4 regions of the Bradyrhizobium sp. CCBAU 53338 genome follow, and region 3 is predicted to be linked to each of the others. Evidence: predicted binding sites of a transcription regulator. Region 3 holds the regulator's gene; each other region holds the start of a gene.

Region 1 (7,547 bases), 120 kb from region 3:
CTCGGTGCAGATCTGGACGTCGACGATCGCTTCGCCGTCGTCGAGCTTCATGGCGATGATGCCGGAGCGGCGGACGTCGACGAAGTCGGACAGCTTGTTGCGGCGGACGTTGCCGCCTGTGGTGGCGAACATCACATCGAGCTGGGCCCAGGTGGATTCATCCTCGGGCAGCGGCATGATGGTGGTGATGCGTTCGCCCTGCTCCAGCGGCAGGATGTTGATCAGCGCCTTGCCGCGCGCATTCGGCGCGGCCATCGGCAGGCGCCAGACCTTTTCCTTGTAGACCTGGCCGCGCGACGAGAAGAACAGCACCGGCGTATGCGTGGACGCCACGAACAGGCGGCTCACAAAATCCTCATCGCGGGTCTGCATGCCGGAGCGGCCCTTGCCACCACGGCGCTGGGCGCGATAGGCCGACAGCGGCACGCGCTTGACGTAACCGGCGTGCGAGACGGTGACGACCATGTCCTCGCGCTGGATCAGGTCCTCGTCCTCGACCTCGCCTTCCTGCTCCATGATCACGGTCTTGCGCGGCGTGGCGAATTCCGCCTTCACCTCAGCGAGCTCGGTCTTGATGATGTCGAGAATCCGGTCGCGCGACTGCAGGATCTCGAGATACTCGCCGATTTCGCCAGCAAGCTTTGACAGCTCGTCGCCAATCTCGTCACGGCCAAGCGCTGTGAGGCGTGCGAGACGCAGTTCGAGGATCGCCTTCGCCTGATCCAGCGACAGGCGGATGGTGCCGTCCTCGTTGATGCGATGGCGGGGATCGTCGATCAGCGTGATGATGTCCTCGACGTCGCGCGCGGGCCAGTCGCGCGTCATCAGGGTTTCGCGCGCAACGGCCGGCGTCGGCGAGTGCCGGATGACCTTGATGATCTCGTCAATGTTAGCGACGGCAATCGCAAGGCCGACCTGCTCATGCGCGCGCTCGCGCGCCTTGCGCAGCTTGTACTTGGTCCTGCGGGTGACGACCTGCTCGCGGAATCCGACGAAGATCGTCAGCATGTCCTTCAGGTTCATCGTCAGCGGGCGGCCCGAATCGAGCGCGACGGCGTTGACGCCGAACGAGGTCTGCAGTGGCGTAAACTTGTAAAGCTGATTGAGCACCACGTCGGGCACGGCGTCGCGCTTGAGCTCAACGACGACGCGGTAGCCGTCGCGGTCGGATTCGTCGCGCAGATCCGAGATGCCCTCGATCTTCTTTTCCTTGTAGAGCTCGGCGATGCGCTCGACCATCGTCGCCTTGTTCACCTGATACGGGATCTCGGTGATGACGATCGCCTCGCGCTCTTTCCTGATCGTCTCGAACTCGACCTTGCCGCGCATCACGATGGAGCCGCGGCCGAGATGGTAGGCGCTGCGGATGCCCTGGCGTCCGAGGATGATGCCGCCGGTCGGGAAATCCGGCCCCGGGATGATGTTGTTGAGCTCGTCGATCGTCAGCGCCGGATTGTCGACCAGCGCGAGGCACGCGTCGATGACTTCGCCGAGATTGTGCGGCGGGATGTTGGTGGCCATGCCGACCGCGATGCCGCCTGCGCCATTGACCAGCAGGTTGGGGAACCGGGCCGGCAGAACCACCGGCTCCTTGGTCGAGCCGTCATAGTTGTCCTGGAAGTCGACGGTCTCGTTGTCGATGTCGTCGAGCAGCTTGAGCGCGATCTTGGTCAGGCGTGACTCGGTGTAGCGCATTGCCGCAGGCGGATCGCCGTCGACCGAGCCGAAATTGCCCTGCCCGTCCACCAGCAGCTCGCGCATCGAGAAAGGCTGCGCCATGCGCACCAGCGCGTCATAGATCGCCTGGTCGCCATGCGGATGGTATTGGCCCATGACGTTGCCGACGATACCGGCCGACTTCTTGTGCTTCTTGTCGGGCGTGTAGCCTTCCTCGTTCATCGAGAACAGGATGCGGCGATGAACCGGCTTCAACCCGTCGCGCGCATCGGGCAGCGCGCGCGACACGATCACGCTCATGGCGTAATCGAGATAGGACTTCTTCATCTCCTCGTAGATCGAAACGGGGCGAATGTCCGAGGGTTGCGCCGGCTGGTCGCCGGGCTTGTTGTCGTCGTCAGCCAAGGGGGAATCCGGTGAAATTTTATCTGGGAATCATATAGCGCATCGAGGCCCTGATAACCACCCTTGCAAGGGTCGAGACAGCGCTTTTTCCGACTGTTTTTCCAGAGACTTAGACCTTGTCCACCACCATCGGGAACGGGGCCCGCACGAGCCGGGCGGAACTGCCCGTTACGCCCCGAAAAACACGCTGTGCATGATGCGCCCGGGCAGCAGCGTGAACAGGCCCGCCACCACCAGCGCGCCGGTGAAAATGAAGATCATGCTCCACCGGTGAGCGACGACGCGATGCGTGTGCGCCCGCCATACCGCAAGCGGCAGCATCACCAGCGTGAAGATCGACAGCAGATGGATCGGGCTGAACGGCCCGACCAGGCGGATCTGGTGGATCCAGAACGACGAGACCGCTACCAGGGCCATCAGCGCCACCCAGATCCAGCCGATCGTCCGGTGTGGCAGCGTACCCTTGGGGGCGGCGAACTGAACGATGCCGAGCACGAAGGCCGCCATCGCCGCGAAGGCGTGCAGCGGGATCGCCGGAGCAGCGTCAAGCAGCGGCGCGAGGCTCATGTGACGCGTCCCTTCGGCCGGGATCGACCATGTGAATATGATTAACATTAAGTTAATACCGTTCACATCGTGGCCCGTCAAAGGCTTCAGGCAGCACATGAGGCCGGCCCGGAAAACCGAGCTCAGCCTGTAAATTGGTAGGAAATCCTGACGCTCTACGCGAGCGCAGCAAAGTTGGAAACGAAACTTGCCCGCCTCAGAACGGGATGTCGTCGTCCATGTCGTTGTTGCGGCCACCGCCGCCGGCGGCAACCGGGCGGCGCGGTGCGCTGCTGACGGGACCCGAGGAGCCGAAATCGCCGCCCGGCTCGTCGCCGAAGCTGCCGCCTCCTCCGCCGCCGCCGCGGCCGTCGAGCATCGTCAGCGTCGAGTTGAAGCCCTGGAGCACGACCTCGGTGGAGTACTTCTCCACGCCGCTCTGATCAGTCCATTTGCGGGTCTGAAGCGCGCCCTCGATGTACACCTTGGCGCCCTTCTTCAGATACTGCTCGGCGACCTTGCACAGCCCTTCGTTGAAGATCACGACACGGTGCCACTCGGTCTTTTCCTTGCGCTCGCCGCTGTTCTTGTCGCGCCAGGTCTCGGAGGTCGCGATGCTCAGATTCGCGATCGGCCGCCCGTCCTGGGTGCGGCGGATTTCCGGATCCTTGCCGAGATTTCCAACCAGAATGACCTTGTTGACGCTTCCCGCCATCGCCGCTCTCCACTCCAAATGCCACTGAATCGAAAAAGGCGCGCCCGCGCTGCCGCCCGTTGGGCCGACCCTATACGCTTACGAGGGCCGATCGGCCCGCTACACCCTCGGTTATCCCCACATATAGCACCGGCCAGACATTTGTTCCAGATTTGTTCCCATCGAAATTGATGCGACCGAAGCGTGCATACGAACACTCTGCCCCGCTATGCACGCCGTCATGAATTGGAACCGAACCGAACCGGAAAACGCTTAACATTCATCAGGTTAAGCGCATGTCAGTTGCCCGCCGACTGTTGCATTCCAGAGACGGACTCGGCCGTCCGATTGGATTACGGTTTTCTCGGAATTGGTTCTGATGGGCGTCGCGCCTGATGGGCCGCTTCGGGGACATCTGAAGCGGACGACACTGGGGAGACTGCAATGAAGAAAATTCTATTCGGTACAATTTGTATTGTTGCAATGGGCCTGTCTGCACCGGCGAGTGCAGCAGATCTTGCGGCTCGTCCCTACACCAAGGCGCCGCCGCCGATGATCGCCACCATCTACGACTGGAGCGGCTTCTACATCGGCATCAACGGCGGCGGCGGATCGAGCCACAAATGCTGGGACAACGTCGTTCTCGGCGGCGGCGCATTCGTGGGCGGCGAAGGCTGCCACAACGCCACCGGCGGCACGGTCGGCGGCCAGGTCGGCTATCGCTGGCAATCGGCCAGCTGGGTGTTCGGCCTCGAAGGCCAGGGCAACTGGGCCGACTTCTCCGGCGACAATGTCAGCAATTTCTTCCTGGCACAGCGTAACCGCTCGCGGATCGACGCCTTCGGCCTGTTCACAGGCCAGATCGGCTATGCCTGGAACAACGTGCTGTTTTACGTGAAGGGCGGCGGCGCCGTGGTCGCGGACAAGTTCGACATCTACACGGCGCCCGGCTTCGTCGGTGCGGGCACCCTGCTCGCCTCAACCAGCGACACCCGCTGGGGCGGCACGGTCGGGGCCGGCCTCGAATTCGGCTTCGCGCCCAACTGGACGGTCGGCGTCGAGTACGATCACATCTTCCTCGGCAACCGGACGCTCACGCTCAACGCACCCGTCGGCGGCGGCGCATTCCAGACCGACCGGATCAGCCAGGACGTCGACATGGGCCTCGTCCGCCTCAACTATCGCTGGGGCGGCCCCATCATCGCGAAGTACTGATCTTCTTGAAATCATTCGGGAATCGAAGGCCGGCCTCGTGCCGGCCTTTTTGTTGCCTGTTCCCGACGGGGAACTATAGGTCAGTGAGTATTACATTTTGTATTTGTTGTGACTTTTGAGAGACACAACTTACAGCTTCAGTGGTGTAAGCACGACATCAGTTGGACCAACGCGTCCGCTGTGCTTCCGACGCACGGAAGACAACAACAGAAACTGGGACTGGGATTACTTGAATATGAAAAAGATTTTGTTGGCTTCGGCCGCTCTGATCGTACTCACCGGCGCCGCTTCGGCTGCCGACCTGGCGGCTCGCCCCTACACCAAGGCTCCGGTCGCGATGGCCTCGGTCTACAACTGGACCGGCTTCTATCTCGGTATCGTCGGCGGCGGCGCCTGGGAAGCCGCCTCTGGCGACCCGAAGATGAAGGGTGGCTTCGTCGGCGGCACCGCCGGCTACAACTGGCAGACCGGCAACGTCGTGTTCGGTATCGAGGCTGACGGCGCCTGGGCTGACGTCAACGCTTCTGCCGCTGGTGTCGTTATCGTTCCCGGCCTCGGCGCGATCCCGACCAGCGTGAGCTCGAAGACGGATGCAATGGGCACCGTGCGCGGCCGTATCGGCTATGCCGTCAACAACGTCCTGTTCTACGGCACGGGTGGTTACGCCTGGATCGACAACAAGATCACCGCCACCCTCGGCGCTGCGTCGATCTCGGACAGCAAGTTCCACTCCGGTTGGACCGTCGGCGCGGGCATCGAAGCGTTCTTCGCTCCGCAGTGGTCGGTCAAGGGCGAGTATCTCTATCGCAGCCTGGCCGGCGAGACGTACTTCGGCGCCATTCCCACCGGCACGATCAACTTCCACACCGTGCAGGTCGGCGTGAACTATCACTTCAACGGCCCGGTCGTCGCCAAGTACTGAGCTGAGGCTCCAACGCCATCACGTCACGAAAGGCCGGCCTCGCGCCGGCCTTTTTGTTGTTCCTTCCGTCCCGATCTCCAGGCGCTGCTGCCAAGTCCCGCCAGCGCGCCAACAATCCGTTGACGATTCGCAAGTCCCTCTGGAAATCCGTCTCCGTTCTTCCTACGTTCGCCTGCATACCCATTGGCGCCGATCCCGGTTCCGGGCGAAGCGCGCCCGAACGTTGGCGCGGTCGCTCGCTCGTGGGATTCCTTGAGGGCAACGCGGATGGATGAAGTGATCAAGGCGAAGCGCCAACAGCAGAACGCGGGATCACACCTGCGCGCAATTACGATCCGCGGCGCGCGCGAGCACAACCTCAAGAACATCGACGTCGAGATTCCCCGCGACAAGCTCGTGGTGTTCACCGGGCTATCGGGCTCCGGCAAATCCTCGCTCGCCTTCGACACCATCTACGCCGAGGGCCAGCGCCGCTACGTCGAGTCGCTCTCGGCCTATGCGCGCCAGTTCCTGGAGATGATGCAGAAGCCCGACGTCGACCAGATCGACGGCCTGTCGCCGGCGATCTCGATCGAGCAGAAGACGACGTCGAAGAACCCGCGCTCGACGGTCGGCACCGTCACCGAGATCTACGATTACATGCGCCTGCTCTGGGCGCGCGTCGGCGTGCCCTATTCGCCCGCCACGGGCCTGCCGATCGAGAGTCAGACCGTGTCGCAGATGGTCGATCGCGTGCTGGCGCTGCCCGAGGGCACCCGCCTCTATCTGCTGGCGCCTGTCGTGCGCGGCCGCAAGGGCGAGTACCGCAAGGAGCTCGCCGAATGGCTCAAGAAGGGCTTTCAGCGCGTCAAGATCGACGGCGCCTTCTACGAGCTCGCGGAAGCGCCTAACCTCGACAAGAAATTCCCGCACGACATCGACGTCGTCGTCGACCGCATCGTGGTGCGCGCCGATATCGGCCAGCGCCTGGCTGAGAGCTTCGAGACCGCGCTGAAGCTCGCCGAGGGCCTTGCCGTCGTCGAGTATGCCGACGCACCGGCTGCTGCTGCGCCTGCCGAAGAGAAAAAGAAGACGGCAAAAATCCACGACAAGAGCGGGCCCGAGCGCATCCTGTTCTCGGAAAAGTTCGCCTGCCCCGTCTCCGGCTTCACCATTCCGGAGATCGAGCCCAGACTCTTTTCCTTCAACAACCCCTACGGCGCGTGCCCTGCCTGCGGCGGCCTCGGCGTCGAGCAGCATGTCGACGAAGACCTCGTCATCCCGGACAAGGAGCTCGCGATCGGCAAGGGCGCGATCGCGCCCTGGGCCAAGTCGTCGTCGCCCTATTACACGCAGACGCTGACGGCGCTCGGCAAGCACTACAAGTTCACCCTGACGACCAAGTGGAAGGATCTGCCCAAGAAGACGAGAGACGCGATCCTCCACGGCTCCGGCGAGGACGAGATCAAGTTCTCCTACGAGGACGGCGTCCGTTCCTACGACACCAAGAAGCCGTTCGAAGGCGTCATCACCAATATCAACCGCCGCTATCGCGAGACCGAAAGCGAGTGGGCGCGCGAGGAGCTGGCAAAGTATTTCCACGACGTACCCTGCGGCGCCTGCAACGGCTTCCGGCTGAAGCCCGAGGCCCTGTGCGTCAAGGTCGGGGCCAAGCATATCGGCGAGATCTCGGAGCTGTCGGTCAGGAAGGCCGGCGAGTGGTTCGAGACCGTGCCCGACGCGCTGAACAAGCAGCAGAACGAGATCGCCGGGCGCATCCTCAAGGAAATCCGCGAGCGCCTGACCTTCCTGCTCGACGTCGGCCTCAACTACCTCACCCTCTCCCGCTCCTCCGGCACGCTGTCCGGGGGCGAGAGCCAGCGCATCCGGCTGGCTTCCCAGATCGGCTCGGGTCTGACTGGCGTGCTCTACGTGCTGGATGAGCCTTCGATCGGCCTGCATCAGCGCGACAACGCGCGCCTGCTCGACACGCTGAAGCGCCTGCGCGACCTCGGCAACACCGTGGTCGTGGTCGAGCATGACGAGGACGCGATCCGGCTCGCAGACTACGTGCTCGACATCGGCCCCGGCGCCGGCATGCATGGCGGC
Region 2 (7,547 bases), 890 kb from region 3:
GCTGGGTGACGAGAAGCTCGTCTGCGAGCAGTGCGGCACGACCAGCGTCGTCACCTTCTGGCGCTTCGAAGGCCTGGCGTGTCACGGCGAGCGCGGCGATTCCGGCAAGCCCGAGCGCTTGGCGGATTCACGGCACTGACGCCTGCGATCCACGCGTTCTCGCGCCGCCTGGCGGCAATGCCGTCGCAAGAAAAAAGCCCCGCCAGGGGAGAGCCGGGCGGGGCAGAAGGTTATTGGAGGCTGAGGTGCTGGGCTGCAACACCATAGCTCCATGACCGTAGCCCGCTCAGCTTACGAGAGCCTGACAGAGCGGATCGGAGGTGGATCCGCCCCCCGCATCGATTCCGGGAGTCGGCAGCAACAAGCCGATCTGGCCGCCGGGAACAGAAGACCCCGCTCGGGGTCGAGCGAGGTCGACTGGGTATGGAGACCCGGTGTTGGTCCACCGGGCAAGCCGAGGCTAGAGCATTCGGCTGACGGGCGCCTTACGCAGGCTCATGCGTGGCTCGCGGACGCGTTGAGGGCCGCTGTGACGTCCCAATTCAGACATCCGGCTGCACAACTTCAGACACATCCGTTGGCGACACTTTGCGGGCACGGCGAAGCCATGGGGGATACGTGGCGCGCCGACAGCGGGGTGGCATCATGGACAAGGTAGAGCGGTCATTCGCCGCCGCGACGGCGGCTGGCTTCGTGGTGTTGGTGATCGGCATCGTGCTGCTGGCGCTGATGTAGCGAGGCTCAGGCGGCCCGCGCCGCCAAAGCCGACGAAAACAACCCCATGCACAGTAGCCGGCAGCCTGTTTCGGCTGGCGTTTCCCCTGGCGCACCTTGATCTCGTCCGGCGGCAGGCGGAGATCGGCGGCGCGCTCGGCGCGGTCCCTCTTGCGGAACTCGCTTTCCCTGCGCTCGAACTTCACCGTCTCCTCGAGCGCCGCCTCGATCAGGAACTGCGCCTGACGGCATCGTGCAGCGTGTCTTCCGTCATGATCCGATTCCCCATTGCGGCGCCCCCGTTCCCCCAGGGAATTAGGACGCTCTGCATTGAGCTAGATCAGTGGCGCTTCATCGATCGCGCGATAGTTTTCCAAGCCCGGGGCTGGTTATGCGATTTCAGTATTGCTTATTGCAACCCGGGAGGGCCTCGGCCGTCTCATCGCGGCCGGGGCCTTTCGCCGCCAACTGCGGCGGCCCTACCATCCGAATGAATAGCGGATGTGGCGCAGCATCCCAAAGGCTGCGTCGGTGTAGGCGCCATATGCATAGTGCCGGTCCGCCGCGACGAGGCTGCCGAGTGCAATCACGATGGCGAAAAAGACCTTAGGCACAATGCCGAAGAGCATCCGACCGTTTGGTTGCGAAATTCTAAATAGGACACTCCGAATTTCTTCTTAGGACACCAAGGGTGGAATACGGACGGTACCCAAATTCTGGTGCTCTCCCACAGTTTCAAGTTAGGACACTGGAACGAATGCTCGCCTTGCGAGTTTGCTGCCGGTGGTCTCCCTCATCGGGGTCACATGAACCAGCGCAAGGCCCCAATCTCGCCAGCCCCGGATTGGGGCCTTTTGGTTACAGAAAGCAAAAACGCCGCCCGCTTAAAACCAGCGCAGGCGGCGGCCTTTCCAGCCCCGGGAGGGAGATTGTAAAATCCCGATCCTGTGTGTCTGTGCAGGGCGCCCAAAGGTTCAACGCGACACCCGCAGAGGCGGATTAGGACGCTCCAAAAGTCACACAAAAAGCCCGCCTAGGGGCGGGCTTCATTCCGAGGTGGCCTTATCTGAGTACGAGCGCCCCAAGGAACATTCCGGTCCACACTCCGCCACCGCAGATGCCTGCTACCAGCGGCCGACAAAGCGTTGTGATTAGCTGGGTGGGAGAGAAGGGCGTGAGCGAATCTTCGATTGCGATAAAGGATGATCGTCTAGAGCTAGCTGCGCTCCTGTACGATCAAGCTGGCGTGCAAAAGGTGATTGATCGCCTAGCGGCAATGAAGTCGCTTCTCCCGGAGAAAGCGCCAGAGCCTAAAAAGGAAGAGGCCGCCAACTGAGGCGGCCCTAGTGCATGAAGATAGCAATGGCAGACAGGATCACCGGCACAGAACCGGCCGTGATCACAAACGCCTTGTACCAAAGATCATTGCCCATAAGGACAGTATCTTCCGGTAGCGGGCTGCCGTCTATGCAACTTGTGCCAGTTTATGGGCCCCAACTGAGGCGCCCTTACCGGATCATGAGCATGGCGGTGCTGGCAATAAGAGTGCCGAGGCCCACTACCGTGATCGCGAGGGCCAACATACCCAATCTGTCCAATTTGTTTGCCGCCACCCTCAGTTACCTTTCGCATGTGGAGACGGCTTAAGTATCAAAGTGAACACTTGTTCCTAATTGGCGAACTAGGACCTGCAAAATTCAACTTAGGACACTTGGGGTCAAATACGGACAGCACCCGCCTACCGCAAAGAACATATTGCGAACAAAGAACAGATGGTGTACATTGGTTTTATCGACGAGCCGCCCGCCCAACCGTTTGTCCCACACGCGAATCCTCGCCATAAGGAGCACGACCCAATGTCCGCCACTGCCCTGCGTATCGTCGAAGGATCTTCCATGGACAAGAGTAAAGCTCTGGCTGCCGCGCTCTCCCAGATCGAGCGCCAGTTCGGCAAGGGCTCGGTGATGAAGCTCGGCAAGAACGACCGTTCGATGGACATCGAGGCGGTCTCGTCGGGCTCGCTGGGGCTGGACATCGCGCTCGGCATCGGCGGCCTGCCCAAGGGGCGTATCGTCGAGATCTACGGGCCGGAATCGTCGGGCAAGACCACCCTGGCGCTGCATACCGTGGCGGAAGCCCAGAAGAAGGGCGGCATTTGCGCCTTCATCGACGCCGAGCACGCGCTCGACCCGGTCTATGCCCGCAAGCTCGGGGTCAACATCGACGAGCTCCTGATCTCGCAACCCGACACCGGCGAGCAGGCGCTGGAAATCTGCGACACGCTGGTGCGCTCGGGTGCGGTGGATGTGCTGGTGGTCGATTCGGTCGCGGCGCTGGTGCCGAAGGCCGAGCTCGAAGGCGAGATGGGCGATGCACTGCCGGGTCTTCAAGCGCGGTTGATGAGCCAGGCGCTGCGCAAGCTGACCGCCTCGATCAACAAGTCCAACACCATGGTGATCTTCATCAACCAGATCCGCATGAAGATCGGTGTGATGTACGGATCGCCCGAAACCACGACCGGCGGCAACGCGCTGAAGTTCTATGCCTCCGTCCGCCTCGACATCCGCCGTATCGGCGCGATCAAGGAGCGCGACGAAGTGGTCGGCAACACGACGCGTGTGAAGGTGGTGAAGAACAAGCTGGCACCGCCCTTCAAGCAGGTCGAGTTCGACATCATGTACGGCGAGGGCGTCTCCAAGATGGGCGAGATCCTCGATCTCGGCGTCAAGGCCGGCATCGTCGAGAAATCAGGCGCCTGGTTCTCCTATGACAGCCAGCGCCTCGGCCAGGGCCGCGAGAACTCGAAAGCGTTTTTGAAGTCCAACCCCGACATTACCGCCAAGATCGAGACCGCGATCCGCCAGAACTCCGGCCTGATCTCCGAGCAGATTTTGGCCGGCACGCCCGAGAGCGACGCCGACGGCGACGAGCCCGCGGACGAGTAAGCCTCGAGTACAAGTTTTCGCGAGGAGCGGGCGCTGAGGACGTTGAGTTGCCGACGTCGTCAGTGCCCGTTTCTTTTGTGTTGGAGTGATCGGGGGGTGATGAAGCGTCTGATCTTGACCGGTGTGGCCGGCGCCGATCTCGCCAAATCGAAACTGGCCGAGATCGTCGTTCTCTTCTTTTTCCGGTTCATGTGGGCCGTTGCCTTCGCCGGAGTATTTCGCAGCCTATTTCGGGGCGCAGGGGACGCTCAAGCCGGGCGATCACTGGTCGGATTGGGGTCCAAAATGGCCCTCCAAGTTCAAGGAACTTAGGAAGTTACCGTTCGCCGATTTTTGCGAGCGCCATGACGAGATTGAGCTTTGGTTCGACCCGAGTCCAGACGATCAACTGCAGCTGATCTGGCTGCTCGACCATCTCGCCTGTTACCCTGAGCTGCTTAAAAAACTCGGACTGCGCTTGGTCGCATTCGATCTGTTCGATGTGCGAGAGAAAGTCTCCGAAGCGTCCGCATCGCACATTCGTATGGTGGATGTTCAGGCCCGAGAACTCCAGACCGCTGGAATGGCTTGGCAAGCGTATCGCGCGCCGACGCCTGAAGCCTGTGCGAATGTACTTCACAGCGATCTAAGCGCCCTGTTGATGCTGCGATCGGCATGGCAACGGCTGTTGGGAGAGCTACCGTCGCCCCTGAGCGGTCTTGGTGCGAGCGAGATGCGATTTCTGGAGATGCTTGCCCGAGGGTACGCGAACACGAACGCCCTGTTTCATCTGCGTTCACTGCGGGGCACGTACGTGTTTGGCGAATTCGAACTGGGGTCGCTGCTGGAGGGGCTCGCACTCGGCCCCAAGCCGGCAGTGGCCGGTCTGGGCGACGAACTGCGTACGATCGACCCCGAGGATTTGGGAGCTCGGCACGACGATGCGATCCGTCACGCACGGTACAAGCAATCCCGCATGTCGCTCACTGATCTCGGGAAGGCGGTGCTGGCGGGAGACCAGGATTTCCTCCAGCACAACCCGATCCACCGCTGGAGGGGCGGCACGCTTCTGACCAATGAACGGCTCTGGAGGTGGGATCGCGAGAGCCGATTGTTGGTCGCGCCCTAGAGGCGCAGTCGGTGCCGTAGCTATAGAGAGGGCAAAGGCGCGCGAGCGCCGTGCCCACGATCTTTCACGTCATCCGGAGGTGGTGGGCGCGCGTCGCTATGCCCACCCTACGAGACCTCCGTCGTGGCTTACTCCGCGGCTTCCGCGTAATTGCTCACCGGCGGGCAGGAGCACACCAGGTTGCGATCGCCATAGACGTTGTCGACGCGCCCGACCGGGCACCAGTATTTGTCGGTGCGAGAGACGCCATCGGGGAAGTAGCCCTCGCTGCGGGCGTAGGCGCGCTTCCAATCGTCGTCCGCAATGTCGTGCACGGTGTGCGGGGCGTGGCGCAGCGGCGAGGCTTCGATCTTGAAGCGGCCGGCCTCGACCTCGGCGATCTCTTTCCGGATCGCGATCATGGCATCGCAGAAGCGATCCAGCTCCGCCTTGGATTCCGACTCGGTCGGTTCGATCATCAGCGTGCCGGGCACCGGGAAGCTCATGGTCGGGGCATGGAAGCCGTAATCGATCAGGCGTTTCGCGATGTCGTCGACGGTGACGCCAGATGTCGTCTTCAGCGGGCGGGGATCGACGATGCATTCATGCGCGACGCGGCCCTTCCCGTTCTTGTAGAGCACCGGAAAGTGCGGATCGAGCCTTGCCGCGATGTAATTGGCGTTGAGGATCGCGATCTCGGTGGCGCGCTTCAGGCCTTCTCCGCCCATCATCAGGATGTAGATGTAGGAGATCGTCAGGATCGAGGCCGAACCGAACGGCGCGGCCGAGACCGGGCCGACCCGCGCGTCGCCGTTGGTCGCGGGATGACCGGGGAGGAACGGCGCGAGATGCGCCTTGACGCCGATCGGGCCCATGCCGGGGCCGCCGCCGCCATGCGGGATGCAGAAGGTCTTGTGCAGGTTGAGATGGCTGACATCGGCGCCGTAATCGCCGGGCCTGCTGAGGCCGACCTGCGCGTTGAGATTGGCGCCGTCGAGATAGACCTGGCCACCATGGCCATGGACGATATCGCAGATCTCGCGGATGTGCTCCTCGAACACGCCGTGGGTCGAGGGATAGGTGATCATCACAGCGGCGAGATCGTTCGAATGCTTTTCCGCCTTGGCGCGGAGATCGTTGACGTCGACGTCGCCGTTCTTCTCGCAAGACACAACCACCACGTCCATGCCGACCATGGCGGCCGAGGCCGGGTTGGTGCCGTGGGCCGAGGAGGGGATCAGGCAGATCTTGCGGTGGCTTTCTCCACGCGCGGCGTGATAGCCGCGGATCGCGAGCAGGCCGGCATATTCGCCTTGCGCGCCCGAGTTCGGCTGCAGCGAGATCGCGTCATAGCCGGTGATGTCGCACAGCCATTTTTCCAGCCGCGCGAACAGCGCGTGATAGCCGGCGGCCTGCTCGCGCGGGGCGAACGGATGCAGGGAGCCGAATTCCGGCCAGGTCAGCGGCATCATCTCTGTCGTCGCGTTCAGCTTCATGGTGCAGGAGCCGAGCGGGATCATTGCACGGTCGAGCGCGAGGTCGCGGTCGCTGAGCTTGCGCATGTAGCGCAGCATCTCGGTTTCCGAGCGATGCGCGTGGAATACGGGATGGGTGAGGTACGCGGTGGTGCGCTTCAGCGCCTCCGGCAGCGCCTCGCGCGTGGTCGCGTCGATCTCGGCGTAGGAGAGCTGGCCGCCGAACGCACGCCAGACGGCTTCGACCGTTGCAGGTGTCGTGGTCTCGTCGAACGCGATGCGCAAGCTCGCTTCGCCGACACCGAGATTGATCTTCTCGGCGGCAGCGCGCGCGACGATCTCGGCGCGCTTGGCGCCGGCATCGACGCTGATCGTGTCGAAGAAAGTCTCCGACTGCGGCGCGAAGCCGAGCTTGCGCAGGCCCGCGGCGAGCACGGCGGTGCGGCGATGCACGGTGCGCGCGATCTGCGCCAGCCCCTCGGGGCCATGATAGGTCGCATACATCGCGGCGATCACGGCAAGCAGTACCTGCGCGGTGCAGATGTTGGAAGTCGCCTTCTCGCGGCGGATGTGCTGCTCGCGGGTCTGCAGCGCGAGGCGATAGGCCGGGGCGCCGCGCGAGTCGACGCTGAGGCCGACGATGCGGCCGGGCAGCGAGCGCTTCAGCGCATCGCGCACCGCCATATAGGCGGCGTGCGGTCCGCCATAGCCCATCGGCACGCCGAAGCGCTGCGCCGATCCGATCGCGATGTCGGCACCGAGCTCGCCGGGCGAGGCGAGCACGGTCAGCGCCAGCAGATCGGCAGCGACGATCGCGAGTGCGCCCTTGGCCTTCAGCGCCGCGATTGCAGGCCGGAGGTCGCGCACCGCGCCTGAAGAGCCGGGATATTGCAGCAACGCGCCGAGCACGTCCGTCTTGTCGAGATCGGTGAGGGGATCGCCGACGACCAGAGTCCAGCCGAGCGGCTCGGCGCGGGTGCGCATCACAGCCAGCGTCTGTGGATGCACGTCCTTGTCGACGAAGAAGGCTTGCGCCTTCACCTGCGAGTGCCGTTCGGCGAGCGCCATGGCTTCGGCCGCGGCGGTCGCCTCATCGAGCAGCGAGGCGTTGGCCACGTCGAGCCCGGTGAGATCGCAGATCATGGTCTGGAAGTTGAACAGCGCTTCCAGCCGGCCCTGGCTGATCTCGGGCTGATAGGGCGTATAGGCCGTGTACCAGGCCGGGTTCTCCAGGATGTTGCGCTGGATCACCGCCGGCAGGATCGTGCCGGAATAGCCTTGGCCGATCAGCGAGGTGAAGACCTGGTTCTGCCGCGCGAGCTCGGC
Region 3 (7,547 bases):
CGAAGAGATAGAGAGGGCTCTCTCTCTTAAGCTTGGCTATCTGGCCCTGACTGTGGCGCTAACAATCCCGTCCATTTGCGTAGCTCTGGAGCATCCAAGTGGAGAGGATGACAGTGGACGCTATAGAAAGTGGTATAAGCAGCACATCGGCGCGAAATTCAAAAATCTCACACCGAGCGATTGCTGGAGTCTTCGCTGCGGAGTGGTGCATCAGGGCCGATTTGGCACCGACAGTCAGAAATATGATCGCGTTGTGTTCGTTCCGCCGACAGATAAAACACTGCGCATCAAGGGCAGCGCGATACTAAATTTTACTCGACCTGGTGCGCCCCCTACTTGCCTGCTCCTAGAATTGAGGGATTTCTGCGAGGCTATGATTGGTGGGGCGCGTGATTGGTTTGCCGCGAACCAAGCCGACCCGGTTGTTTTGCGCAACATGCAGCGGTTAGTTAAGCCACGTCCGGAAGGGCTAGACGCAGCATTCGATGTAGGTCCGGTCATATGGTGAAAAAAACAAGCGCAGATGAGTACACCGAAAAGGAGGCTCAAGAGCGTTTCGAGGCCGCACTTCGTAGCGGCCTAAAGACGGCCCCAAAGCCTCTCAAGGAAAAGCCGAAGCTACGCACGCCGCTTCGCGCGCCAGCGAAGAAACCGGCGCGCAAGGCGTGAGAAATCCTGTTTAGTGAGATTGACGATACGTCAGACGCTTGCCAGCCGCGCCTTTGATGGCAAGGTCCGCACGTTCCCCGTCGCCAATACCGAGCGCAACGCGGTTGCTGTAACGGAAGTCAAATTCTGAGAGATAGCGGTGCAGGTGCTTCTCAGCACAGTGCTGATAGACGCCCTTCATGCCGCGCTTGAAGATGCTGTAATAGCCCTCAACCGTGTTGGTCGAGATCGTCTCGCCAGCTTCGTAGCGGACATACTCGTCGCGCGAATGCACCACGGTCTTGTGGCTGGCAACGCCGTGAATATCAACGATGACGCGATAGTGGCTGGCTTCGTCCGTCATCAGCTTGGCTTCGCGGCTGAGATTATTGCGGATGATCGGAAGAATGTCGCCAGCGCTTGCGCCGTCGATATGGAATGAGCGGGCCGAACCGCCGCGCTCGACAAGGGTAAGGACGGCGTTCTTGTGGTGGCCAGCGCGGGCTTTCTTCGCGCCGAGCTTTCGGCCAATGAACGTCTCGTCGGCTTCAACGGTTTTGCCGCCGCTGCCTAGAAAGGGCGCCATCAGGCCGCCAGCGCGCATTGCCTCGCGGATGCGATGGGCGAGGAACCACGCGGTTTTGTAGGTGACGCCAAGCGAGCGGTGGAGCTGATGGGCGCTCATGCCCTTCTTGCTCGAAGCCATCAGGTAGAACGCCTGAAGCCAGACGTTGAGCTTGATGTGGCTGGACTCCATCACGCTCTTAGTCGTGACAGAGAAGTCCTTGCGGCACTCTTTGGAGGCGCAGCGATACACGCCGGGCTTCTTGGTTGCGTAGGACTCATTGACCGTGCCGCAGTGCGGGCAAACGCGCTCAGCGCTCCAGCGGAGACCTTCAAGGTATTCGCGGGCTGCTTCGTGGCTCTGAAAGTGCGGTGCCGTAAACTGAGACATGGGGCCAAATCCCTAAAGAATGCGGAGATTCTAGGGATTGGGCCTTGTGGTGTCAAGTATATAATCGCCATTCGGCCGCCTGCACGTTCCGGTAGCCTCTGCACCCATCTGATATCGCAGGGTTGCTAGGGAATGGCGGAGCCCGGCCGGCCACAACGTGCCTCGCAAGGTATCGTCGGAACCTGGCCGACAGGCGGGGCCGCGTCGGCCGGCGGGTTTGTGCCGGCAGGGTTTGGCGTCTGGCCCGCGGTCGTCGGGACGCTGCGTGAATGGGCAAAGGCTGAGGCGGGCGCCGGGCGCCTGTTCCCCTGGGTGCCGATCGCCTTCGGCTGCGGGATCGCGCTCTACTTCGCCGCCGATCATGAGCCCGTGTTGTGGGTCACGGCTGCGACGGCGGCCGCATTGACGCTTGGCGCGGTCTTGTTGCGACGAAGCCGGTGGTTCGCGCCGGCGATCATGATCGCCGCGGTCGCTGCCGGCTTTGCCATGGCGACATGGAAGACGGCGCGCATCGCGCATACCGTGCTCACAAGGCCGCTTTATTCGGTGTCGCTGTCGGGCTTCGTCGAGACCCGTGACATCCGCGAGCGCACCGACCGTTTCGTGCTGCGCGTCACCGCGATGGAGGCGCAGCACAGCGATTTGAAGCTCGAGCGCGTCCGCCTCTCCGTGCGCAAGGGGACGGCGCCTGATGTCGGCAGCTTCGTGCAGCTGAAGGCGCGGCTGATGCCGCCGCTCGCGCCGTTGCGACCGGGGAGCTACGACTTCTCGCGCGACATGTTCTTCCAGGGGATCGGCGCGTCCGGTTTCGCGATGGGGGCAATCACGACTGTGACACCGCCCGATGCCGGCGGCTTGCAGCTGCGCTATGCCGCCGTCCTGCAAGGCCTGCGCGATGGGATCGACGCGCGCATCCGCGCCGTACTCGACGGCGACAACCGCGCGATTGCGACTGCGCTTCTGACCGGCCGCCGCGATGCGATCACGACGCCCGTCAACGACGCGATGTTCATCTCCGGCCTCGGCCACGTGCTGTCGATTTCCGGCTACCACATGGCTGTCGTCGCCGGTGTCGTCTTCTTCGCGGTTCGCGCACTGCTCGCGCTGATCCCCGGGCTGGCGGCGGGATTTCCCATCAAGAAATGGTCGGCCGCCGCGGCCCTGGTCGCTTCTGCTTTCTATTTGCTGCTCTCGGGCGCTGAAGTCGCAACCCAACGATCGTTCTTCATGACTGCCGTGGTGCTGATCGCGGTGATCGTCGATCGCCGCGCCGTCACCTTCCGCACGCTGGCGGTCGCGGCGCTGATCGTGCTGGCGGTGGCGCCGGAGGCGCTCGTGCATCCGAGCTTTCAAATGTCCTTCGCCGCGACGCTCGGGCTGGTGGCCCTGGTGCAGATCGGCATGCCGAACCTGTTTGCCTCACCTGATCACTCGGCGACCGCGCGCATCGCGCTGTGGGGCGGCCGCGAGATCGCGATGCTGTTCATGGCCTCGATGATCGCCGGGTTTGCAACCACGCCTTATGCGGCCTTCCATTTCCATCGCGTCACGCCCTACGGCGTGCTCGCCAATCTCGGCGCGATGCCGGTGGTCTCGGCGCTGGTGATGCCCGCGGGGCTTCTGGGATTGCTCGCGGCTCCCTTCGGACTCGACGGTGTGTTCTGGTGGTTGATGGGGATTGGCATCGACTGGATGGTGGCGGTGTCGCGCTGGGTGGCCGCACTGCCCGGCGCGATCGGCCATGTCGCCGCCTTCGGCACTGCGCCGTTGATTGCGGCGAGCCTCGGCCTGATCCTGATGGGCCTGTTGCGCACGCCGCTGCGCTGGTCGGGTGCTTGCGTGCTCGTGGCTGCGACCGTCTGGGGGCTGTCGGTCCGGCAACCCGATATCCTGATTGCCGCTGACGGCCAGAACGTCGCAGTGCGAGGCAGGGATGGGCAACTGCACGTGATCAGAATGAAGAAGGACAATTTTCTGCTCAAGGAGTGGCTTGCCGCCGACGCTGACCCGCGCGACACGGCCAGCGCCTCGCTTGGTGACGGCGTGTCATGCGACGACGCCGGCTGCGTGACGACGCTCGCCGACGGTCGCATGATTGCGCTGTCGCTACGCATCGACGCGCTGGCCGACGATTGCAGTCGTGCCGCGCTGCTGGTGACGACCAGGCCTACGGCGCCGGATTGCGCCGCGATGGTGGTCGATCGACCGCGTCTCGCGCACCAGGGCGCGCTGGCGCTCACACAGCGCGGTGACGGTTTTGCGATTCAGGCTGTGAGGGGAAGGGGCGCAAACCGCCCCTGGTCGCCGGCGGCGACCGGCGATGGAGACTTCGAGCAGACCCTCATGCCAAGGTCGGTAGCTCCACGCTCCCGGGACGTAACACCGTCGGAGGCCGACCTTCAGGCTGAGGAGTAAGATCGACCTTTCAGCCGATCGGCAGGCGCGGCGTCGTGGTGCGGCTGTCAGCGATCCCTTGCGGCTTCTGCTCGCGCTCGCCGAGCGGCTGGGTCACGGGCAGTTGCAGCACGGTTGCGCGCTGGCCTTCGACGAGCTGCGTCACCAGCACGTATTTGCCATCGGGGAATTCGATCGCATCGTGATGACGATCGGGAATGTGCGGATCGACCTTGCCGAACTTGCCGACGCGCGAGTTGACGGTGCGCGTCCAGATCCACCTGTTATCGTAACGGACGTTGTCGGCGAACGCGAGCTCCGTTCCCGGCAGCAGGCAGACCGCGACCGACATGTCGGCTTCGGAGGCGAAGCCGCGCGTCGAGGTGCCGCGAAATGTTGTCGTGACGATCGTCTCGCCGACTTCTGCGGGACGTGTCGCGACGGCATGCAGGCTATAGTCACACATCGGGTGCTCCTCATCAGGGATAGCAACCCGCGCCTCTGGCCTGGAGGCGCAGGCCTCTATCAGAGTGGAAGCCTGCAAGACTCCGCTCGGTTGTAGGCAAATCTGCGGCTCGGATACGCAAGCCGCAATCACAATATCTTTCCCGAACCGCCAGGAACAAAGCCTGCTTCCGTGCATTCGGCGACCGTCGCCGTCAGCGTCCGGCCGGTGCCGACCAGCCCGAATATGGCCATGCCGGCCGCGAGGATTGCTCGACGGTATTATGCGCATCACGCAATTGCGCGCTCGTCGCCTGCGGCGCCTTGCGGGCGCGATGTTGCGGCTGCGCAGCGAGGGCTTGTGACGCCGATGCTGCAATCAGCGCCATCGTGACGGTGCTCAGGAAGATCTTGCGCATGGTTGTCTCCTCGGTCGCCTGGAGGCTTATGAAGCGATGCGTGCTTCGTCGCGGCGTGCCGAGGATGTAGTACTGGAGAGGGGGCCGGATAATCTGTGCAAAACCAGAAAGACCATCCGGCCGGAGCGGACAATCGTCCGCTCCGATCGTTGAATGCGCGTGAGCGCTCAGGTCGTCCGGCGCTCAGTACTTCCGATACAGTCCGATCAGCTTGCCCTGGATCTTGACCCGGTTGGGCGGGAGGATGCGGACCTCGTAGGCCGCGTTGGCCGGCTCCAGCGCGATCGAGGCGCCGCGGCGGCGGAAGCGCTTCAAGGTGGCTTCCTCGTCGTCGATCAGCGCGACCACGATATCGCCGGTGTCGCAGCTCTCGTTGCGCTGGATCAGCGCCATGTCGCCGTCGAGAATGCCGGCGTCGACCATGGAATCGCCGCGCACTTCGAGCGCGTAGTGCTCGCCAGCGCCCAGCATGTCAGGGGGGACGCTGATGGTGTGGCTGCGGGTCTGCAGCGCCTCGATGGGCGTGCCGGCTGCGATCCGGCCCATGACGGGCACCGCGACCGGACGCTCGCCCTCGTCGGCGGGCGGGCTCGATGTCGTGCGCACCTTGCCGAGATTGCCTTCGATGACGCTTGGCGTGAAGCCGCGGCGGCTACCGGCGGCGGCTTGGAGCTCCGGCAGCTTGATCACCTCGATGGCGCGGGCCCGGTTGGGCAGGCGGCGGATGAAGCCACGCTCCTCGAGCGCCGTGATCAGGCGGTGGATGCCCGACTTCGAGCGCAGATCGAGCGCGTCCTTCATCTCGTCGAAGGAGGGCGGCACGCCGCTTTCCTTCAGCCGCTCGCTGATGAACCGCAGGAGCTCGTATTGTTTGCGCGTTAACATCTCGACCAAAATCCCCCTGACGATGTCGTTCGATTCCGAGACGCTGAATTCAGCAATAAGCCGCTACATGCTCGAAACAAATCATGAACGAACACTATATGTTCGATACATGTTCCGCAACTGCTTAATTTACCGTGAACGCGGCAAAGTTCGCGGAACGGTTGCGAACGATGCGCTCAGGCGGGCAGTCGCAACACCTCGCAGTGCGCTCCCGCTTCGGCCTTCGGTGCGAATGGCGGACGCACGAGAAGTGCCTGTGCCGCAGCGAGATTCGCAAGCAGCGAGGAGTCCTGGTGATTGACGGGAAGGGCGACGAGCGTGCCGTCGGCACGCTCGTCGAGACGCGCACGCAGATAATCCTCGCGCTGGTCATTGGCGCCGACGTCGCGGCCGAGCACGGCGCGTTCGCGGCGATGATGGACAACCGAACGGCCGGACAAAGCGCGAATCAGCGGGACCATGAAGAGGAAACCGCACACGTAGGAAGACACGGGATTGCCGGGCAGGCCGATCACGCGCATCGCTCCGAGCTGTCCGTTCATCATCGGCTTGCCCGGCCGCATTGCGATCTTCCAGAACGCCATCGCAGTGCCTTCGTCCCGGAGTGCCTGCTGCACCAGATCGTGGTCGCCGACCGAGGCGCCGCCCGTCGTGATCAGGATGTCGGCGCTGGATTCTCGCGCGCGGCGGATACCGGCGCTGGTGGCGGCAAGCGTATCTGCGGCAACGCCGAGGTCGATGGTGTCGGCGCCCTCGCTGCGGGCGAGCGCGTGCAGGGCGTAGCCGTTGGAATAGACGATCTGGCCATGACCGGGCGTCGATCCCGGCATCACCAGTTCGTCGCCGGTCGCGAGGATCGCGACTTTCGGACGGCGGCACACCGCGAGCTGCGGGTGGTTCATGCCGGCGGCAAGTGCAAGGTCCCGCTCGGTGAGCCGTACGCCCTTGCGCAGGAGCACGTCGCCCTCGCGGAAATCGATGCCGGCGGGGCGAATGTGGCGCCCGGTGACGGCGGCCTCCTTGATGGTGATGCGCTTGCCGTCGGTGACGGTGTCCTCCTGGATCACGACCGCATCCGCACCATCGGGGATGACACCACCGGTGAAGATTCGCACGGCTTCGCCGGCGCTGACGGTCCCTGCGAACGGCCGGCCGGCTGCGACTTCGCCGATGACGACAAGCTGCGCCCCGGGCTTCGCCGCATCGGCCGCACGAACGGCATAGCCGTCCATCGCCGACATCGCCTGCGGCGGCTGCGTCCGCCGCGCCGCGACGTCGCGCGCGAGCACGCGGTGGAAGGCCGCGTCGAGTGCGACGACCTCTTCGGTCAGCGGCTGCGCGCCGGCAAGCACCGCGGCGAGCGCGTCGGAAACCGGCATCAGGGCCACGGGTGAAAACTCCAGCTGCGCCCGTTCGGGCAAATCGGCGGCGAGAGTTCTAGCCGAGTGCAGGCGCAGAGGCAAAACGGTGGTCGCGCAGCATGATTTATCGTGCGTCGTCAGCTTGGCGACGAAGGCGCAAGATCAAAGTCGCCGCGGCATGATCCGGAAGGCGAAGCAGACCGGTTCGAGGATGGCCATGGCGAGGATGACGAGAGCCACGGCCAGCACCGGTCAGGTCCCCGGCTGCTTGTCCGGACTGACGTCTGGCGCTTCGGGACTCTGGTCCCTGTCAGGCATCGGATCGGCCTGGGCCTTGAGATCGGCGGCCTTGCTGATCAGTTTTGCGGAAAGGTCAGAATCCGAGGTGGTTCTGGCGTATTTCATCAGCAGAGAGGCCTGCTTGGTGAGGTAGGTTTTGCC
Region 4 (7,547 bases), 2.5 Mb from region 3:
GGCCGCGGTGGTGCAGGACATCGCGGCGCTGATCGACGTCTACAAGGGCTATCCGCAGGACAAGGACCGCGACCAGATCCGTCGCATCGCCCAGCAGCGCCTCGGCCTCGTCGTCGATTTCCTGCCCGCCGGTGACATGCCTCCGCCGGGACCGAAGCCGTTCTTCTCGCTGCTGGACCAGACGCTGTCGGTGCAGCTCGGCCGCCAGATCGGGCGCTCGTTCTGGATCGATACGGTCGGCCGTTCCAACCTCGTCGAGATCCGCATCCAGCTCGATGATGCCGTGATGCGCGTGTTCGCGCAGCGCAGCGCGGCCTATGCCTCGAACTCGGAAATCTTCCTGTTCTGGATGGTCGGGACGTCCTCGATCCTGCTGATCGTGTCGGTGCTGTTCCTGCGCAACCAGATCAAGCCGATCCTGCGGCTCGCGGACGCCGCCGAAAGTTTCGGCAAGGGCCGCGAGGCACCGAACTTCAGGCCACGTGGCGCGCGCGAGGTGCGGCGCGCAGCGGGCGCCTTCATCGAGATGAAGTCGCGCATCGAACGCGCTATGGAGCAGCGCACCGCGATGCTCGCCGGCGTCAGCCACGATCTGCGCACCATCCTCACCCGCTTCAAGCTCGAGCTGGCGCTGATCGGCGACAATCCCGAGCTCGAAGGCATGCGCAAGGACGTCGACGAGATGTCGATGATGCTGGAGGATTACCTCGCCTTCGCCCGCGGCGATTCCGGCGAGCAGTCGCAGCCGACCGACATGGCGCAGGCGCTCGAGGAATTGCGCAGCGACGCCGAGCGCCACGGCCATACCGCGACCGTGACATTCAGCGGCCTGCCGGTGGTGACGGTAAAGCCGGCCTCGTTCAAGCGGTGCCTGGCCAACCTCGTCACCAATGCGGCGCGCTACGGCCAGGCCATCGCCATCTCAGGCCAGCGCGATCATCGCTACCTGACCGTCACGGTCGACGACGACGGCCCTGGCATTCCCGCGCATTTGCGCGAGGAAGTGTTCAAGCCGTTCCTGCGGCTCGACAATGCCCGCAACCAGGACGAGGGCGGCACCGGCCTGGGGCTCGCGATCGCCCGCGACATCGCCCGCTCGCATGGCGGCGACATCACGCTCGGCGACAGCCCGATGGGCGGATTGAGGGCAAGCGTGAGGATTCCGGTTTAGCTGATGAGGCCAAGCGCAATCCGGGCTGCGATCTCACCACCTCACTTCGGCAGCAGTGCCTTCAGCTTGTCGACGTCGCGCACGTTCATCTTGAAGCCGCCGGGCATCACGATGTCGCCGGGCTTCTGGTCCGGCTTGCAGGCGCCGAGCCATTTCGCCTCCAGCGTCATGGTGGTGTCGCGCCCCGCGGTACCCGCGGCCCCGCCTTGCGCGTGCGAGGAGGTCTTCACCGTATAGGCCGAATTGAAATCGCCCGTGATCTCGGCGTGCGAGGTGGTGTTGATGCCGGCGATGCTGCACTCGGAATCGCTGACATAGCCGGTCGACGTCTTCTTGATGTCCTGCCTGGAGCAGACCCGCTTGGCCATCGGGGAGATGTTGTTGCTCATCTCCTTGTCGACGCTCTCGTCGGTGCAGTGCTGCATGGTCATCTCCGGCATCGCCGAGCCGGACCTGACCATCTTCATTTCCCAGAGCCCCGCCTTGCGCACCGGCAAATCGTCGGCGAAAGCGCTGCCCGCCGACAACAGAAGACAAACGGCCGAACCGAGCAAAGCAAGCTTGCGCGTCATAGGAGAGACTCCCGGCTGAGACGTCGTGGCGTGATCTTGTTGGCGCTCCGATACGCCTCAGTAGAGCGTGCGGATCGGCCGGTCGGCGGCGCCGTAGGGCACCCAGCGGCAGGAAAACGAGATGTAGCCGCCCTCGTAGGCCTGCACAGCGAGGAATTTCACCACCTTGCCGTAGCGCGCGCAGTGATCGACCGCGACCTGGCGCGCATCGGTCTGCGTCGCCATCGAATAGGCGATGATGCCGCCGGTGTCGTTGCCCTTGAAGGGCGGCACCGGAAGGAGGTCGGCGCGCGCCGATTGGCTCGCCATCATACCCAGGGCAAGAAGGCCAGCGGCCGCAATGATTCGCATTCCCGTCACTCCGATTGGTTGGGACCAGTTTACGGTGCCGACGCGGCGGTGAAAAGAACGGAAGGCCTGTCCACTGCGACGTTTTGATCAACTCCTGGCCAAGTGTTGCCGCGCTGCACTTGACCTCCCCCGCCCTTCGCGGCACCGTCCGACCTTCACAGATCATGCTGTCTGGATTGCCCATGCGCGCCTCGACCTCCCTGAAATCGCTTCGATTCGTCGCCGTTCTCGGCCTCATGTTCGGAGCGCTGTCGCTCACGGAGGCCAAGGCAGCCAATCCGCTGGAGCTGAACTTCTGGCTGAGCGGCCCGCGTTACGACGGCAATGTCGCCGAATGCGACAAGGCGCTGCCGACGATCTCGACCCAGTTCTGGGAGAAGGAAAGCTCGTTCTGGAATTCGCCGCTGCGGATCACGGGCTTCTCGAACGTTCACGAGACCGCCTTCCGCCCCTGGGCGTCCGACAACATTCCGCGCCGCTACTGCACCGGCGAGGCCATGCTCACCGACGGCAAGGTGCGCCGGGTGCACTTCTCGATCATCGAGGATGGCGGCTTTGCCAGCTTCGGCCAAGGGGTCGAATGGTGCGTGGTCGGGCTCGACCGTAACTGGGCCTACAATCCGTCCTGCCGCGCCGCCAAGCCTTGAGCTGACGGGCCCTATCGGCCAACCAAGCGGCCGGCCCTCGATCACTTGAATTTTGTTCTTGAAATGTTCCGGATGGCTGCTAGGCTGATTGCACAGTCTGGTTGAGGGTGTCGCCATGTTTCATTTTAGATTGCAATCGTTCCCGCGTCTCGTGATCTCATTGACACTCCCGCTGATTCTTGCCGCCGGACTGGTCTCGCTGGCGGGCGGTGCGAGGGCCCAGGACAAGCGGCAGAACGCACCCGGCGAATTCGACTTCTATGTGCTGTCACTGTCCTGGTCGCCATCCTTCTGCGAGGAGGCGGCCGAGCGCGGCCGTGGCGGCGGGCGCCCAAACATCCAGTGCGAGGGACGGCCTTATTCCTTCGTGGTGCACGGGCTGTGGCCGCAATACGAGAACGGCTTTCCGGAATATTGCCAGCGGCCCTCGCCGCGACTGAATCGCAACATCGTCTCCTCGATGCTCGATTTGATGCCGGCGCCGGGCCTGATCTTCAACGAGTGGGACAAGCACGGCACCTGCTCCGGGCTCGACGGCCGCAACTATTTCGAGACGATCCGCAAGGCGCGCGCCGTGATCAAGATTCCGGCTGAATATCTCGACCTGTCGCAGGCCAAGACCGTGGCACCTAGCGAGGTGGAAGAAGCCTTCATCAAGGCCAATCCCGGCCTGAGCGACGCAGCCGTCTCGGTCACCTGCAACCGGACCCGGCTGTCCGAGGTTCGCATCTGCCTCAGCAAGGACCTGCAATTCCGCGCCTGCGAGGAGATCGAACGCCGCGCCTGCCGCCGCGACCAGGTGACGATGCCGCCGATCAGGGGTGGATAGTTGGATCAACACCATCATTCCGGGACAAGCGGAGCGTGAGCCCGGAATGACGGGAGTTACTTTCATCGCGTGATGTCGTAACTCTGCTGCCATGAACTACCGCCACGCCTTTCACGCCGGCAACTTCGCCGATGTCATCAAGCACATCGTGCTGGCTCGCATCCTCACTTACTTGCAGGACAAGCCGGCCGCCTTCCGCGTCATCGACACCCATGCGGGTGCCGGCCTCTATGATCTCGACAGCGACGAAGCACGCCGCGGCGGCGAGTGGCTGACGGGGATCGCGCGGCTGATGCAGGCGCGCCTCTCCAACGAGAGCGTCGCCCTGACCAAGCCGTACATGGACATCGTCCGCGCCTTCAACCCGAAGGGTGAGCTCAAGGTCTACCCGGGCTCGCCACTGATCGCGCGTGGCCTGATGCGACCGCAGGACCGGCTGGTCGCCTGCGAGCTCGAGCCGAAGGCGCGCAAGGCACTGATCGACGTGCTGCGGCGCGACGAACAGGCGCGCGTCGTCGATCTCGACGGCTGGATGGCGCTGCCCGCGTTCGTGCCGCCAAAGGAGCGGCGCGGCCTCGTGCTGATCGACCCGCCGTTCGAGGTGAAGGACGAGTTCGAACGGCTGGGCGAGGCCTTCTCCACCGCCTTCGCCAAATGGCCGACCGGTATCTATGTAATCTGGTATCCCGCCAAAAGCCGCCGTGCCACCGAGACGCTGGCCCAACTCGTGGCCCGGCTCGCAGCCGCAGCAAAGCCCCAGGGAAAATGCCTGCGTCTCGAATTCAGCGTCGCGCCGCAGACCGACGGCGGAGCCCTCACCTCGGCCGGGCTATTGATCGTCAATCCGCCATACACGCTGCAGAGCGAGCTCAAGACGATCCTGCCTGAGCTCGAAATGCCGCTCGGCCAAGGCGGCGCTGCCAGATTCCGTTTGGAAGTACCGAAGCCCTAAGCCGCCGCCATTCTTGGGAAAAATATGCAGTAGCGGTAGTCAATCTGCAAAGAACCGTATTATGCTGTTTCCGTGACTGGCTTTACGTTCCGCTTCCGCGAATGGTTGCGGCGGAGTGAAGGCCTAGAAAGATCCGGACGGACCGTTGGGTCTGCCCAAGGATGGCCAGCTCTCCCGGGCTTCGTAACGCCCGGTCATGTCGCGACGCGCGTCTGCGTTGCGACGGAGGAGCAATGAGGGGGAGTTTCCCGATGGCCAATACGGGAACGGTTAAGTTCTTCAACGGCGAGCGCGGCTACGGCTTTATCAAGCCGGATGACGGCGGTCGCGATGTCTTCGTTCACATCACCGCTGTTGAGCGGGCGGGACTGAAGGATCTTGCCGAAGGACAGCGTATCACATTCGAAGTCGAACCGGACAAGAAGGGGAAGGGGCCGAAGGCGGTCAATTTAGTGATCCTTTCGTAGCGGACCCGACCTGAAAACCTGGTGCAAAAAAAGTCCCGGCCGCGAGCGGCCGGGAGGCTGTTGTCCGGTATTTTCTTATTTGGCTATCAGAAGTGATAGTTCACGCCTGCGCGCACCACGCTGGCGCTATAGCCGTTTGACACGCCTGTAATGGCGAACTGGCTCGACGACAGATCGACGTAGAGATATTCGAGCTTGGCGCTCCAGTTCGGCGCGAAACCGACTTCTGCGCCGACACCGGCGGTCCAGCCCGCGCTGGTATGCGACTCCGTCCAACCGAATGTCTGTCCGCGCAGCTCGCCGAAGGCGAGGCCGGCGGTGCCATAGACCAGGATGTTGCTGAAGGCATAGCCGGCTCGCCCGCGCAGCGTGCCGAACCAGGGGTTGGAGAACTTCCACGGCGCGAACGTATCGTCGGCGCCAGCGGCCTGGATATCGCCCTCGACACCGAACACCCACGGACCGTTCTGGAAATTGTAGCCGGCCTGTACGCCCCCGACAAAGCCGGACGGCTTCACGCCCGTATTGCTCACCGAGCCCCACTCGTAGCCGAGATTGCCGCCGAGATACGGTCCGGCCCAGCTATAGGCATTGAGCGGCTGATTGACGGTATAGGGCGCACGCTGCCCGTAATTCAGATCGGCGGCCTCTGCCGAAGCCGTCCAGCCGGCTGCAACCAACGCAGCTGCGCCCACAACGAGCCTCTTCATCACACACTCCAACGCAACTGCCGTCACCGGGTGCGATGCCCGCGCCGCCGCGCCAGGCCAAATCGCATGGTTACGGAACCACCACTTTTTCGCGTAGGATTTATCGAGAGTTTTAAGTTAAAGGCCTGTTAAGACGGGTTACCGCGCTGTTAACAGGCTTAAGCAAGCGTTACCGGGAACTGCGCCGCCATTCTGTGCGTGCAGCATGGCCGGAACTTCAAATCAGTCCCCCCAGCGCCTAAATTCGCACCATGGTTCACGATTCCTCCGACACCCCGGACGACGCGCGCGCGCGCAAACCGCCGCAAGCCGCGACGGCCGATGCCCCGCCCGAGGGGCTGACACCGCCCGACCTCGATCCCGCCTCCGGCGGCGATGACGAGGAGGATGCGCGGCTGCCTGACATTCTGGAAGAGAGCGGCGCAATCGGCGAGGAGCCGCTGGCGACCGGCCACGAGGCGATCGAGCGCGCAGTGCGTCTCGCGCCGACCTCGCCCGGCGTCTATCGCATGCTCAGTGCGAACGCCGACGTGCTCTATGTCGGCAAGGCCAAGAACGTCAAAAAGCGCCTGTCGAACTATGCGCGCCAGAGCGCGCCGCTGCCGGCGCGCATCCTGCGCATGATCGCAGCCACGGTAACCGTGGAGATCGTCTCGACCACGACGGAGACCGAGGCGCTGCTGCTGGAAGCGAACCTGATCAAGCAGCTGCGGCCGCGCTTCAACGTGCAGCTGCGCGACGACAAGTCGTTTCCGTACATCCTCATCACCGGCGACCATTGGGCGCCGCAGATCCTCAAGCATCGCGGCGCGCAGACCCGGCCCGGCCGCTATTTCGGCCCGTTCGCCTCCGCCGGAGCGGTCAACCGCACCATCACCGCACTTCAGCGCGCGTTTCTGATCCGCTCCTGCACGGACTCCTTCTTCGAGAGCCGCACCCGGCCCTGCCTGCTCTACCAGATCCGCCGCTGCGCCGGCCCCTGCACCCGCGAAATCGATTTTCCCGGCTATACGACGCTCGTGCGGGAAGCCACCGATTTCCTCTCCGGCAAGAGCCAGGCGGTGAAGCAGGAACTCGCCGGCGAGATGGAGAAGGCCTCCGGCGACCTAGAATTCGAGAGCGCGGCGCTTTATCGCGACCGCCTCGCCGCGCTGTCGGCGATCCAGTCGCAGCAGGGCATCAATCCGCGCACTGTGGAAGAAGCCGACGTGTTCGCCATCCACCAGGAAGGCGGCTTCTCCTGCGTCGAGGTGTTCTTCTTCCGCACCGGCCAGAACTGGGGCAATCGCGCTTATTTCCCGCGTGCTGAGAAGACGTTTACGCCGGAGGAAGTGCTGGGCTCCTTCCTCGCCCAGTTCTACGACGACAAGCCACCGCCGAAGACCATTTTGCTCTCGCACGAAATCGAGGAGATGGAGCTTCTCGCCAACGCGCTGTCGATCAAGGCCGGTCACAAGGTCGAGGTGACAGCGCCCAAGCGCGGCGAGAAGAAGGAGCTCGTCACCCACGCGCTGACCAACGCGCGCGAGGCGCTCGGCCGCAAGCTCGCGGACACCGCAACCCAGAGCCGCCTGCTCGACGCCATGGCCACGACGTTGAGCCTGCCGCATCCGCCCAAGCGTATCGAGGTCTACGACAACAGCCACATCCAGGGCACCAATGCGGTCGGTGCCATGATCGTCGCCGGCCCGGATGGCTTTGTCAAAAACCAGTATCGCAAGTTCAACATCAAGTCGGAAGGGATCACGCCGGGCGACGACTTCGCCATGATGCGCGAGGTGCTGGAGCGCCGGTTCAAGCGCCTGATCAACCCGCCCGAAGAGGGCGCGGCCAAAGCCAAGGACGACG

What was found. The regulator LexA, encoded in region 3, represses DNA repair genes until DNA is damaged. The targets are predictions, from matches to a motif close to TGTTCNNNNTGTGTTCNG.
Region 1: the regulator LexA is predicted to act here: its motif matches at 5,614-5,631, upstream of uvrA (excinuclease ABC subunit UvrA).
Region 2: the regulator LexA is predicted to act here: its motif matches at 2,461-2,478, upstream of recA (recombinase RecA).
Region 4: the regulator LexA is predicted to act here: its motif matches at 2,795-2,812, upstream of XH90_RS29775 (ribonuclease T2).

What each region holds. Positions count from the first base shown of each region.
Region 1 covers NZ_CP030048.1:3,908,067-3,915,613, reverse strand. The annotation lists gene gyrA (DNA gyrase subunit A) at 1-2,082, opposite strand, end outside; gene XH90_RS18380 (DUF2306 domain-containing protein) at 2,251-2,649, opposite strand; gene XH90_RS18375 (single-stranded DNA-binding protein) at 2,846-3,343, opposite strand; gene XH90_RS18370 (outer membrane protein) at 3,767-4,537, shown strand; gene XH90_RS18365 (outer membrane protein) at 4,773-5,459, shown strand; gene uvrA (excinuclease ABC subunit UvrA) at 5,727-7,547, shown strand, end outside.
Region 2 covers NZ_CP030048.1:2,898,276-2,905,822, forward strand. The annotation lists gene XH90_RS13370 (hypothetical protein) at 1-139, shown strand, start outside; gene XH90_RS13375 (hypothetical protein) at 1,194-1,343, opposite strand; gene XH90_RS13380 (hypothetical protein) at 1,889-2,050, shown strand; gene recA (recombinase RecA) at 2,571-3,659, shown strand; gene XH90_RS13390 (hypothetical protein) at 3,859-4,767, shown strand; gene gcvP (aminomethyl-transferring glycine dehydrogenase) at 4,896-7,547, opposite strand, start outside.
Region 3 covers NZ_CP030048.1:3,792,307-3,799,853, forward strand. The annotation lists gene XH90_RS17790 (hypothetical protein) at 1-508, shown strand, start outside; gene XH90_RS17795 (IS1595 family transposase) at 680-1,603, opposite strand; gene XH90_RS17800 (ComEC/Rec2 family competence protein) at 1,736-4,018, shown strand; gene XH90_RS17805 (hypothetical protein) at 4,029-4,463, opposite strand; gene XH90_RS17810 (hypothetical protein) at 4,657-4,860, opposite strand; gene lexA (transcriptional repressor LexA) at 5,044-5,745, opposite strand; gene glp (gephyrin-like molybdotransferase Glp) at 5,922-7,133, opposite strand; gene XH90_RS17825 (hypothetical protein) at 7,359-7,547, opposite strand, start outside.
Region 4 covers NZ_CP030048.1:6,341,814-6,349,360, forward strand. The annotation lists gene XH90_RS29755 (ATP-binding protein) at 1-1,171, shown strand, start outside; gene XH90_RS29760 (DUF3617 family protein) at 1,213-1,743, opposite strand; gene XH90_RS29765 (hypothetical protein) at 1,801-2,094, opposite strand; gene XH90_RS29770 (hypothetical protein) at 2,277-2,741, shown strand; gene XH90_RS29775 (ribonuclease T2) at 2,857-3,570, shown strand; gene XH90_RS29780 (23S rRNA (adenine(2030)-N(6))-methyltransferase RlmJ) at 3,662-4,522, shown strand; gene XH90_RS29785 (cold-shock protein) at 4,774-4,989, shown strand; gene XH90_RS29790 (outer membrane protein) at 5,076-5,699, opposite strand; gene uvrC (excinuclease ABC subunit UvrC) at 5,951-7,547, shown strand, end outside.